2 linked regions of the Pedobacter sp. W3I1 genome follow. The main gene of each other region encodes a partner of the protein of the gene in region 2 in a complex. Links are inferred from orthologs where the notes say so. Each region holds a gene or a part of one and is shown on either strand. Other genes may lie near its edges.

Region 1 (5,636 bases), 2.0 Mb from region 2 along the record:
ATGAATTGGATATCCAAAAGAAAACCTCAGCCATCGTACAATTGAATTTATGGAGCAATTTAATCCGATCTAACAACAGCACCTACAACAACAATGGCAATATTTTAAATACCGATCCTCTTTTTATTAATCGGGAACTGGAAAATTTTGAAGTATCGCCCAATAGCCTAGCCAGGAAAAAAGGAGCTGACTTAAGCACTGACCCGTATTTCTTTAATTATCTCCATAAAGATGCTAAAGGAGATGCAAGAATTTACCCCTCAACCTTAGGCAGTTACGAGAAATAACATATTTTTTTTATTTTCTCAAAACAAAACGGCGAGAATTTCCGTTTATATATTCGAGAGCGTTAATTTAGATGGTAAGGGTCGATATTTCTTCAAAGAATATCGGCCCTTTACTTTTTACCAAGATTTTAAGATTGCCACTCCATTTTTAGGCTTTTTTTTGAAGATCAATAACACTTTCATTCTTTTTTGAAAGTGAACTGTTGGTGCCTATGGCAGCCTGCAGCCCCGCTTTTCCTCCTGCCGTTTTAATTTATCGATAATTAAAAATATGTGGATCAAAACGGCATCCGTACAATCGGGCTTATTTAACAAAGCCGGTATTTAAATAGCGCAAAAAAAAGCAGCTACAAATGAATGCAGCTGCTTTATCTATTTGTTTTGTTGTAAAATTATTCTACAGTTACCGATTTAGCCAGGTTTCTGGGCTGGTCTACATTACAGCCCCTCATCACCGCAATATGGTATGATAATAACTGGAGTGGAATAGTTGCTAATAAAGGTAGGAAAGCCTCGTTTGCATCAGGAATTTCGATACAGTAATCTGCCATTTTCCTCACTTCGGTATCGCCTTGGGTTACAATCGCAATTACTTTTCCTTTTCTGGCTTTTACCTCCTGTATATTACTGATCACTTTTTCGTACGATGAGTTTTGTGTAGCAATAAAAACTACCGGCATTTCTTCATCAATTAAAGCGATAGGCCCGTGTTTCATTTCTGCCGCAGGATAACCTTCTGCATGGATATAAGAAATTTCCTTCAGTTTTAAGGCGCCTTCTAAAGCCACTGGAAAACCACTACCTCTACCTAAAAACAAGCAGTTAGTAGAATCTTTAATCTTTTCTGCTACCTCTTTAATCAGGTCGTTCGACTCCAGCGCTATCTGGATCTTTTCAGGGATATGATCCAATTCCGTTAAAAGCTCAATCAATTTTGAAGTGGTAATGGTTCCTTTTTGCTGCGCCATGTAAAAGGCCATCAAGGTTAAAACCGTTACCTGTGCAGTAAATGCTTTTGTAGACGCGACACCAATTTCTGGTCCGGCGTGCGTATAAACGCCGGCATGGGTTAAACGTGGGATGGATGCCCCGGCAACATTGCAAATTCCAAAAATAGTTGCTCCACGTTCTTTAGCCATCTCAATGGCAGCCATGGTATCGGCCGTTTCTCCAGATTGTGAAATGGCAATGACCACATCTTTTTCAGTAATGATCGGGTTTCTGTACCTGAACTCTGAAGCATACTCCACCTCAACAGGAATACGGGCATACTCTTCGATAAGGTATTCGCCAACCAAACCTGCGTGCCACGAGGTTCCGCAGGCTACAATAATAATCCGGTCTATATTTTTTAATTTCTCAGCAAATTCTTTGATCCCGCCAAGCTGAACTTTTCCTTCTTCAGGATAAATACGTCCACGCATACAATCCTTAATTGAGCGTGGCTGCTCATAAATCTCCTTCAACATAAAGTGATCAAAGCCGCCCTTCTCCAGCATCTCAAGCTTTAACTGTAACTCTTGAATTAACGGTGTTTGCACTACGTTATCCAATTGCTTAACCAAAAGGTCATCTTTGGTAATCAGGGCGATTTCACCATCCTTTAGATAAATTACGTTTTTGGTATATTCTATAATGGGTGTCGCATCAGAGGCAATAAAATATTCACCTGCGCCAACACCAATTACCATGGGACTACCTTTCCTTGCAACAATTAAACGATCCGGGTGTTCCCTATCCATAATCACGATGGCATAGGCACCGTTCACTTCCTGTAAAGCCAAACGAACAGCTTCTAAAAGATCAATCTGTTCAATTTCCTGGATTTCTTCAATCAGGTGTATCAAGACCTCTGTATCCGTGTCACTTTTAAATTCGTGCCCACGGCTGGTTAGTTCTTCCTTTAAGGTGGCGTAGTTTTCTATAATCCCATTATGGATAATAGAAAGCTTTTCGTTATTAGAAGTATGTGGGTGAGAGTTGCGATCAGAAGGTACACCATGTGTTGCCCATCGCGTGTGGCCCATTCCAATTGTACCCGACTTATCTTTAGCTTCGGCATATTCTTCTAAAACCGCTACCTTGCCGGCTTTTTTATAAATATGCTGACCACTATTATTCATCAGTGCTATACCAGCACTATCATACCCCCGGTACTCTAATCTTTTAAGACCTTTTAGTACAATTGGCCAGGCTTCTCTGTAGCCAATATAGCCTACTATTCCACACATAAGTTACATCATTTTATTGATCAAATATATAAAACAAACGTTTGTTTTACGGCATTAAGGCGAAAAACTTACTTTACAAAAAAAGCAGCTACAAATTAATGTAACTGCTCGTGCTATAGCAACCTAAGCAAGGTTGGTGTATAATTTTATTTATAAAGTGGGAAAGCACTTACCAACTTAATCACTTCAGCTTTTACACTATTTAAGTTAGCTTCATCTTCAGGATTCGTTAAAACCCGATCAATTAACTCTACAATCTTTTCCATTTCAGTCTCTTTTAAACCACGTGTCGTAATTGCAGCAGTACCTACACGGATACCTGAAGTTACAAATGGCGATTTATCATCGAAGGGAACCATATTTTTGTTCACTGTAATTTCGGCTTTCTCTAAAGCATTTTCAGCTACTTTACCAGTGATATTTTTATTTCGAAGGTCAATCAGCATCAAGTGATTATCCGTACCGCCAGAAATAATACCATACCCTTTAGCCACAAATGCTTTAGCCATGGCCTGTGCGTTAGCCGCAACTTGTTTAATATAAGTTCCATACTCCTCACTTAAAGCTTCGCCAAAAGCAATTGCTTTAGCCGCAATAATATGCTCTAAGGGGCCACCTTGCGTACCTGGGAAAACTGCCATATCAAGTAAATTGCTCATCAATCGGGTTTCGCCTTTTGGTGTTTTTAATCCCCATGGGTTCTCAAAATCCTGTCCCATCATAATCATACCCCCACGTGGGCCACGTAAAGTTTTGTGGGTAGTCGTAGTTACAATATGGCAATGTGGAAGTGGGTTGGCCAACAATCCTTTTGCAATTAAACCTGCCGGGTGAGAAATATCAGCTAAAACCAAAGCACCAATTTTATCAGCTACCGCACGGATAAATGCATAATCCCACTCGCGCGAATAAGCAGATGCACCACAGATAATTAATTTAGGTTTTTCAGTTAAGGCAACTTCTTCTAATTTTTTATAATCGATCAGGCCAGTTTCTCTTTCAACACCATAAAATAAAGGCTGGTATAATTTACCTGAAAAATTTACAGGCGAACCATGAGTTAGGTGACCTCCATGAGAAAGATCGAATCCTAATATCTTATCGCCTGGTTGCAAAACAGCAAGCATTACCGCTGCGTTAGCTTGTGCACCAGAGTGTGGCTGAACGTTTACCCACGCTGCACCAAACAATTCTTTTGCCCTATCGATAGCAATTTGCTCTATTACATCCACTACCTGGCAACCGCCATAGTAACGTTTTCCCGGTAAGCCTTCAGCATATTTATTGGTCAGTACCGATCCGGCAGCTTCCATTACCTGCTTGCTTACAAAGTTTTCTGATGCAATAAGCTCTAAACCATGCTCTTGTCGGTTTAACTCCTTATCAATAAGTTCAAAAATTTGGTTGTCGCGTGTCATCATTATATGAGGTTTGTATTTTTTTGGCAAAAGTAAGAATTTCAAATTTAATTTAGGCTGTATTAAGATAATGCTTTCACATTAAAGTTGTTAAAGCCGCTCCCAATGCTTATCTCTACGATTTGTTGCTGCAACATTTCTAAAATAGCCAGGAAATTATAAACGAAATGCACTTTATTCTCCGAATTTTTAAGCACTAAAGCAAAATCAATCTGTTTATTAATATCGAGCAAATTAGCAATAAAGTGTTTTTGTTGTTCAATGGTATATGGATATTGAACCACAGTATGTTTAACCTCTTCACTGCGCAGCTCATACTTCTGCATCGTCCGGTGGTAAACGGTTAAAAGTTTATACAGATCAAGCGATAAAAGCTCATCTTGATGCGTAGAGGATGCTGCTGCCAAAGTGAGATCGTATGTTATGTTACCCCTATGGTCTTGCTTCAAACGTTCCTCTTCAAAAACTTTCATTTCTTCGGCAGCAGATTTGAATTGTTTGTAGGCAATCAATCTGGCAATCAGGTCTTGTTCCGAGTTGATTTCATTTCCGGTTTCATCAACCTCAATCCTTGGTAAAAGCATTTTCGATTTAATGCGCATCAAAGTTGCGGCCACTAAAATAAATTCGCTGGCCACTTCTACATTTAAAGCAAGGAGCTGATGAATATAGGCCAAAAAGTCGTTGGTGATTTTCGAGATCTCCACATCCTGGATATTAAGTTCATCGCGTTCGATAAAGAACAGCAACAAATCGAAGGGGCCTTCGAATACCGGAAGTTTTATTTCAAAATTCTCTGCCTGCATGTGAAGAGACAAACATAACGAAAATTTTTAGTCCTGGACAATCCTAACCACTAAACCCTACCCCCAACCTCCATCCGCTAAGCCCTCAACGCCAACCGCTTAACCATCAAGAATAAAGCACCATTTTTCTCTTCTATATTAAAACAAATTTGCCTTACTTTGTATCTTGTTTTTTACCATAAATTTCGAATGCAAGTAAAAGCTGGCCCCCTATTATCTAAAATCAACTATCCCGCTGATTTAAAGCAATATAGCGAATCTGACTTAGAACAAATAAGCCAGGAATTACGACAGTACATTATTGATGTTGTCAGTGTAAATGGCGGCCATTTTGGTGCCAGTTTAGGCGTTGTTGAATTAACAGTTGCCTTACATTACGCATTAAATACCCCTTACGATAAATTGGTTTGGGATGTAGGCCATCAGGCATACGGGCATAAAATATTAACCGGCCGTAGAGATTTATTCCATACCAACCGTGTATACGGTGGCATTAGCGGATTCCCGAAGATTTCTGAAAGCGAATATGATACTTTTGGTGTAGGTCACTCTTCTACTTCCATTTCGGCTGCTTTGGGGATGGCAGTAGCCTCGCAATTAAAAGGCGAAACCGGTCGGCAACACGTTGCCGTTATTGGTGATGGTGCCATGACTGCAGGATTAGCATTTGAAGGCTTAAATCACGCAGGGATCGAAAATAGCAATGTGCTCGTAATCTTAAATGATAATTGCATGTCTATCGATCCGAATGTGGGGGCATTGAAAGAATATCTAACCAGCATCACCATTTCAAAATCGTACAACCGTTTTCGTGATGATATTTCTCATGTGCTGGCAGGATTATCTAAACTTGGCCCTAATGCACACAAATACGTTAAGAAAATAGAGAAAAGT
Region 2 (7,050 bases):
TTTAGCTGCCGATTTAAAGGACAAAAACATCCTCGATATGGGCTGCGGCACAGGTATCCTGGCTATTCTGGCTGCAAAACTAGGCGCTAAAAGTTTAATGGCTATCGATTATGATGATATCTGTTACGAAAGTACCATAGAAAATGCTGCCCTTAACCAGGTAGATAATTTAAAGGCACTTTGCGGGAGTAAAGAGGTGATTCCTAACGAAGAATATGATGTTATTTTTGCCAATATTAATAGAAATATCCTTTTAGATCAGATTCACCGTTATGCTGAAGTATTGAAAGCTGGGGGTAAAATTTTCTTCAGTGGATTTTATTTAGATCCTGATTTAGGAATGATTACCGCTGAATGTGCTAAATATGGCATCAAATACGTTGATCATAAACAAAATGGCGATTGGGTTGCGACCCAGTTTGAGAAAAAATAAGGATTGAATTTTGAATGTGTGAATGATAGAATAATTGAAATGAGTGAGTTTATTGGCTTATAATCATTTATACCAAGTCTCATTTCCTAATTCATTAATTCCCCATTCAATCATTCTCTAATTCAATCACTCAATAATTAATTTACATGCGCATACATTTTATTGCGATTGGTGGAAGTGCAATGCACAACCTGGCTATCGCCTTACATAAAAAAGGTTATCAGATTTCAGGCTCTGATGATGTGATTTTTGAACCTGCAAAATCCCGTTTAGATAAATATGGCCTGTTGCCTGCTGAAATGGGCTGGGATGAAAATCGCATTTCAAACGATTTAGATGCTGTAATTTTAGGCATGCATGCCCGGATCGATAATCCTGAATTGTTGAAAGCTCAAGAATTAGGTGTTAAAATCTATTCTTATCCTGAATACATTTACGAGCAAAGTAAAAATAAATTACGCGTAGTGATTGGTGGTAGTCATGGTAAAACAACGATTACCAGCATGATTTTGCATGTGCTGAATTACTATAAACGCGATTTCGATTATCTGGTTGGTGCACAGCTGGCTGGTTTCGAAACCATGGTGAAAGTTACGGAAGAAGCACCGGTAATAATTATAGAAGGAGATGAGTATTTGTCTTCTCCAATTGATAGGAGACCTAAATTTCATCTTTACAAGGCAAATGTTGCAGTAATTAGTGGCATTGCCTGGGATCACATCAATGTTTTTCCAACCTATGCCGATTATACTTTGCAGTTCGATAAGTTTATTGATACCATTGAATCTAACGGTATTTTAATTTATTGCAAGGCAGATGCTGATTTAAATGAAATCGTAACGCAGTCAAAAGCGAATGTTTCAAAGATTGCTTATGCTATTCCAGCACATGAAATTAGAAATGGAATTACTTATTTGCTTCCAGAAGAAACGGCTTTAAAAATATTCGGCGATCATAATCTGATGAATTTGAATGCAGCCAAATTGGTGTGCAAACAGTTAGATATTAGTGAAAAAGAATTTGATATAGCCATCTCTTCATTTACAGGAGCAGCTAAACGTTTAGAAGTAATATCAGCTGATGAATCTACAAACGTTTATAAAGATTTTGCGCATTCCCCGTCAAAACTGAAAGCCACTATCGATGCGGTTAAAGGACAGTTTGCCAACCGAAAACTGGTTGCTTGTATCGAATTGCATACTTTTAGCAGTTTGAACAAAGATTTCCTGAAAGAATATACAGGCGCTATGGATAAAGCCGATGAGGCAATTGTATTTATCGACATTAAATCTTTCGAACAAAAACGGATGGAACCTTTTTCAGAAGACGATGTTCAGCAGGCTTTTGCCAATCCAAAACTGAAGTTTTTTAATGATGCGGCAAAGCTGAAAGCTTATTTGTTGAGCTTAAATTACAAAGATGCCAATTTGTTGATGATGAGCTCTGGTAATTACGCAGGTTTCGATTTGCCTGAACTGGCGGCTTCTTTAGAGAAGTGAGACAGTAAAAGAGATTTGAGATGCTAGAAGTGAGATTTGAGAGGGATTCGCTCTCTGAAATCTTACCTTTCAGATCTCATATCTCAAATCGCATGTTTCAAATCTCTTAATGTCTCATATCTAGTATCTCATATCTAAAAAACTATGAAAAGCATCGGAGATCACATTAAGCAAAGCAGGCTGGCCTTAGGTTTAAGTCAAGCTGATGCGGCTAAAAAACTTAATATTTCTACTCCGGCTTTTTGTAAAATCGAGACAGGTCAAACCGATCTCAACATCTCCCGTTTACTGCAGATTTCCAAAACGTTTAAGGTTTCGGTAACAGAGCTGATCACTGGGCAATCAGCAACATCAGACTCGTCAGAAGACCTCATTGCGCTTAAAAAAGAACTGATCGAAAAGGAAGAAGAAATTAATAAACTCCGTAAAAAGGTTATCGATCTGTATGATAAGCTTGGAATATAAAATGCGGTTTATCTATTGTTTAGCCGACTAATTGTCATTATAAAAATATATTAAAGAATAAAGTTCATTTTTATTTAAAATAAATTGAATTTTATTCTAAATATTTATATTTTTATAGAATGGTAATCGAAAATAATATTAGCCTTGATCATATCGATCTGGCTATACTCAGACTTATGCAGGATAATGCCCGGATCTCGAATGTAGATTTAGCAAAGGCATTAGATCTGGTTCCCTCGGCTGTGTTGGAGCGGGTAAAAAAACTGGAAAAGAAAAATATAATTACCGGGTATAACGCCAAAATAAACCCCATTGCACTCGATTTAAAATTATTGGCTTTTATCTCGATGAAATCGTCTCAAAGTTTTAGCTGCAACGATACTGCAAATGAACTGGCAAAGATCCCTGATGTGCAGGAAGTGCACGTAATTGCAGGAGATGATTGTTTCCTGATTAAAGTGCGTACAGCAGATTCTGCCTCGCTAATGGCTTTACTGCGGGATGAATTTAGTAAGATTCCTAATATTCTATCGGTAAAAACCACGATTGTATTGGAGACAGTTAAAGAGCAACAAAAATTAGTAATCCCTGAAAAATAAGCATATGGCAAATTCAAATAAAACAGCATCTCCGGTAATGGTTTACCTGGCTTTCGCTATTGTATATATCGTTTGGGGTTCAACCTACTTTTTCATTCAAAAGGCCCTGGTCGGGTTTCCACCATTTATTTTAGGCGCATTCCGTTTTTCTGTTGCAGGTATTTTGATGTTAACTTGGTGTAAGGTTAAAGGAGAGGAGATTTTTAACCTAAAAACAATGAAAATTGCAGCAATAAGCGGCATTTTAATGTTAGGCTTAGGTAACGGAATCGTAATCTGGGTAGAGCAGTTTATCCCCAGCGGTTTAGTGGCTATAATGGTGGCCTCGGCAGCAATATGGTTCGTTATTTTAGATAAATCGCATTGGAAAGAAAATCTGAGTAACAAATATGTTGTGTCGGGTTTAGTGATTGGCTTTTTAGGTGTTGTGCTCTTATTTGGCGACCAGATCATGCAGGCGCTGGATAAACCGCAAAGCAATTTGCAAATTATAGGTATGGTATTACTCGTTTTTGGTCCAATAGCATGGGCTGGAGGATCACTTTATTCGAAATATCATCCCACTACAGGTAGCTCGGTTTCTGTAAACACAGGGTGGCAGATGTTGATGGCTAGTATAGCTTTTTTACCCGGAGGATTTTTCAAATCTGAGTTTAAATTGCTCGATTGGGGGAATATACCGCTTGATGCCTGGTTATCGATTATTTACCTTATTCTGTTTGGCTCAATTGCAGCATTTAGTGCTTATGTGTGGCTGCTTAAAGTACGTCCGGCTACGCAAGTGAGTACCTATGCTTATGTAAATCCGGTAGTCGCTGTTTTGCTAAGTTTAACTTTTACCAATGAAGTAATCGGACTTACGCAAGTAATCGGACTGGTGATTATTTTGGGAAGTGTGCTTTTAATTAACTTACCAAAATATAAAAATGCGTAGATTATTATAGTGGAATCGTCATTTCGACTGTAGTGCAACGGAATGGAGAAATCTTTAAGCACTATTAAAGATTTCTCCATTTCGCCACTGATGAAAAATTAGTAAGCTACAGTCGAAATGACGTTAAATAACTAAAATATCTTCCGCATAGTAAGGTGCTTTTTGCCAAACGTTGCACCTGTGGCCTTATGGATAGCGATCATTTGTTCATTAAAATCGCCTACCCAACTTAATTCGAGTTCTTTGTACTGGTTTTTAGGCAATACATATTCGCCTAAACGGATAAAAAGAACCGATTCTAAGCCGTGTTTTTGGAATTTAGGTTTAGTACCCATCACAATTGCCCTCATGCGGGTAACGCCTACCCAACGGCGGTAAGCAAACTTTAATTTTTCAATTAAACCAAGTTTCCCATCAAAGCCTTTAATCATTTGGTTAGCATCAGGGATTAACACCACAAAGGATGCTGGTTCGCCATTAAAGTATGCAAACTGGATCAGGTGTTCATCCATAATAGGTTCCATACTTTTAAAACTCTCTTCCAGGGTTTCTTTTTTTATAGGAACAAAGTTTTCAAAATCCTGCCAGCCATCATTGTATATTTCCATTAAATCAGTAATATATTTGCTGGAATTGGCTTTGCTGAAATATTCAAAAGTATAACCCGGTTTATTTCTTACCCAGTTGGCAATTTTTGTAAAGCGTTCAGGAAAAGGAATAGTAAGGTTAATGTGATTGGTTAATTGCTCATATTCGGTAACAAAACCATATTTTTCGAAAAATTTCTGATAGTATGGAAAGTTGTAGTTCATGCCAAAAGAAGGAGGGGTGAAGCCTTCAACCAATAGACCCCAGAAGCTATCGTTTTCGCCAAAATTAATTGGACCGTCCATCGCTTTCATTCCGTTTTCGGTTAACCAGTTTTTAGCCGTATCGAATAAAAGAAAGGCAGCTTTTTCATCATCAATACATTCAAAAAAACCCATACCACCTGTTGGTTGATCATAGTGGTACGCTTTTTTCTCATTGATAAAAGCTGCTACACGGCCAATCAGTTTTCCTGCATCGTCTTTTAAAACCCAGCGTGTACATTTTCCATGCGCAAAAAAGGTGTTTTTTTCGGGATTAAAAACATTTTCAACTTCACTATCCAACGGACAGATCCAGTTTTTGTCGTTTTTATATAGAATTTTGGGTGTGTCTAGAAAGTCTTTTTTTAATGATGAATTGCTTACTGATATAACTTGCATGGGCAGATTTTAAAATTAAAAAGCATCCTACCAAGCGGGCGGATGCTTTTTCAAATATATATTTTTTCAAATATTAATAGTCTTCGTCGTCATCGTCGAAATTATCGAAGTTGTCAAGATCATCTAATGGGATATCAAAATCATCATCGTCATCATCTAGCGGCTTCTTTTTTGTTGTTAGAATATCGTCATCTTCAAGATCATCATCTTCGTCTACCTGTTTCTTGGTAGTCGGCTTAGTTGGGAGTTTCTTTGGCGCTTTCATAACACAAAAATAAAAATTGCTTTTATAGTTTAAAAATACAAAAAAACTTTTTTTAATAACAATCTGGAAGCAAAGAAATTAATTTATTTATTCCACATTTTCTCCTACAGTATTTTCCTCCTTTACAATATCTTTTAATTGAGGAAGTTGGTTTAGGTTATTTAAGCCAAAATAATCCATAAATAATGTGCTGGTGCTATACAGAATAGGCCGGCCGGGAGTTTCTGCTTTTCCGTCGATACTGATTAGCTCTTTTTCCAACAGGCGTTGCACTGAATAATCCGAATTTACACCTCTTATCTGTTCAATTTCTAATTTAGTAATGGGCTGGCGGTAGGCAATAATTGCCAGCGTTTCCATAGCGGCCTGACTTAGCTTTTTCTTCGAGCGATGTAACTGAAGTTGGTTAACCGTTTCATGGTAATCTTTTTTAGTGAGAAACTGATAACCATTGTTTAAGAATACCAATTCGATGGCAAAATCATCATGGCTATATTTTTCCTTTATCTGTTCTATGCTTTCGAATACTTGTGCTTCGGTAAATTCTTCATTGAAAACAGCATTTAGGGCAAGTATAATTTCTTGTGTACCTATGCTTTGGCTGGAAGAAAATACAAGGGCTTCAATGTGCCTGGTGATGTTGTGATTGGGCATATACAAAAATAGAATTTTTGGGCATAAAAAAAGCGGTCTCGCTTTTAAAAACAAGACCGCTTTCAACACACAAATGAAACCTGAATTAAGATATAGTTTTAGGTTAGGTTATTAAATATCTATATCAATTCTATAAGAACGTCTTTGATAAACACTATCGTTTATTTCTAACACAAGTTTAAGGCTAAACATGGTTCGATCAAGATTCTATTTAGTGAGTGGTATTAATAATTGAGTAAACGGTAAATTTTCTATTTTAACGGTATAGAAATGGATACTGTTGTACCATTTGTGGTGTTTTGCCTTACGTTTAAGTGTATAGGTTTTGCTCCAATCTGACTTAAAAGGTGCAATCTTTCTTTGGTAAGCTGCATGCCTTTACTAATGTGTGTTTCCTTTTTATCCTTTAAAGAGTTGTCAATTCCAATCCCATCATCAATAATTTCGATGTTAAGATAGAATTCATCCTTCAGTTTAATGTTGATCAGAATTTCACCACCGGTTTCTTTTGGCATAATACCATGCCATATTGCATTTTCTACGTAAGGTTGCAACAACATAGATGGGATAAAGGTTTCTTCTTTATCAATTTCTTCATCGATGTTAAAAATATATTTTAATTTATCGCCAAAGCGGTTTTTCTCCAGTTTTAAATAAAGGTTTAAATATTCCAGTTCCTCTTCCAAAGAAATGTAACTTTTTGTACAGATCTCCAGGTTCTTTCTGATCAATCTGGCAAAGCCCGTTAAAACCTTATTTGCTGAAGCCGTATTTTGTGTATTGATATAATGCTGAATGGAGTTCATCACATTAAATACAAAGTGTGGATTCATCATCGCCTGCAAAGCCTGTTGCTCTAACATGAGTACTTTGTTCCTTAATAACAATTGTGCTTGCTCCTTATCTTTCTGCTTGCGGGTAATGTAAACAGCTACCTTGTAAAAGATATAA

What was found.
Region 1: scpB (region 2) and QF042_RS03270 share a complex: the UniProt entries of both Bacillus subtilis proteins name them as parts of the cohesin-like complex. The link is inferred for Pedobacter sp. W3I1 from one-to-one orthologs.

Annotation. Positions count from the first base shown.
Region 1 is NZ_JAUSXN010000001.1:751,512-757,147, reverse strand. The notes cover bases 2,871-5,636. They hold QF042_RS03270 (ScpA family protein), read right to left. Parts: upstream 4,743-5,636; coding sequence 3,999-4,742; downstream 2,871-3,998. Other genes in these bases: dxs (1-deoxy-D-xylulose-5-phosphate synthase), read left to right, coding at 4,932-5,636; glyA (serine hydroxymethyltransferase), read right to left, coding at 2,871-3,936. Outside these bases: QF042_RS03285 (hypothetical protein), read left to right, coding at 1-287; glmS (glutamine--fructose-6-phosphate transaminase (isomerizing)), read right to left, coding at 680-2,518; more of glyA, read right to left, coding at 2,665-2,870. UniProt on the Bacillus subtilis protein: Participates in chromosomal partition during cell division. May act via the formation of a condensin-like complex containing Smc and ScpB that pull DNA away from mid-cell into both cell halves.
Region 2 is NZ_JAUSXN010000001.1:2,777,903-2,784,952, forward strand. What follows is about bases 4,317-7,050. They hold scpB (SMC-Scp complex subunit ScpB), read right to left. Parts: upstream 6,100-7,050; coding sequence 5,533-6,099; downstream 4,317-5,532. Other genes in these bases: QF042_RS11630 (GNAT family N-acetyltransferase), read right to left, coding at 4,317-5,180; QF042_RS11635 (hypothetical protein), read right to left, coding at 5,254-5,445; QF042_RS11645 (two-component regulator propeller domain-containing protein), read right to left, coding at 6,351-7,050. In the rest of the region: prmA (50S ribosomal protein L11 methyltransferase), read left to right, coding at 1-433; murC (UDP-N-acetylmuramate--L-alanine ligase), read left to right, coding at 580-1,932; QF042_RS11615 (helix-turn-helix domain-containing protein), read left to right, coding at 2,077-2,397; QF042_RS11620 (Lrp/AsnC family transcriptional regulator), read left to right, coding at 2,517-2,996; QF042_RS11625 (EamA family transporter), read left to right, coding at 3,001-3,930; more of QF042_RS11630, read right to left, coding at 4,062-4,316. UniProt on the Bacillus subtilis protein: Participates in chromosomal partition during cell division. May act via the formation of a condensin-like complex containing Smc and ScpA that pull DNA away from mid-cell into both cell halves.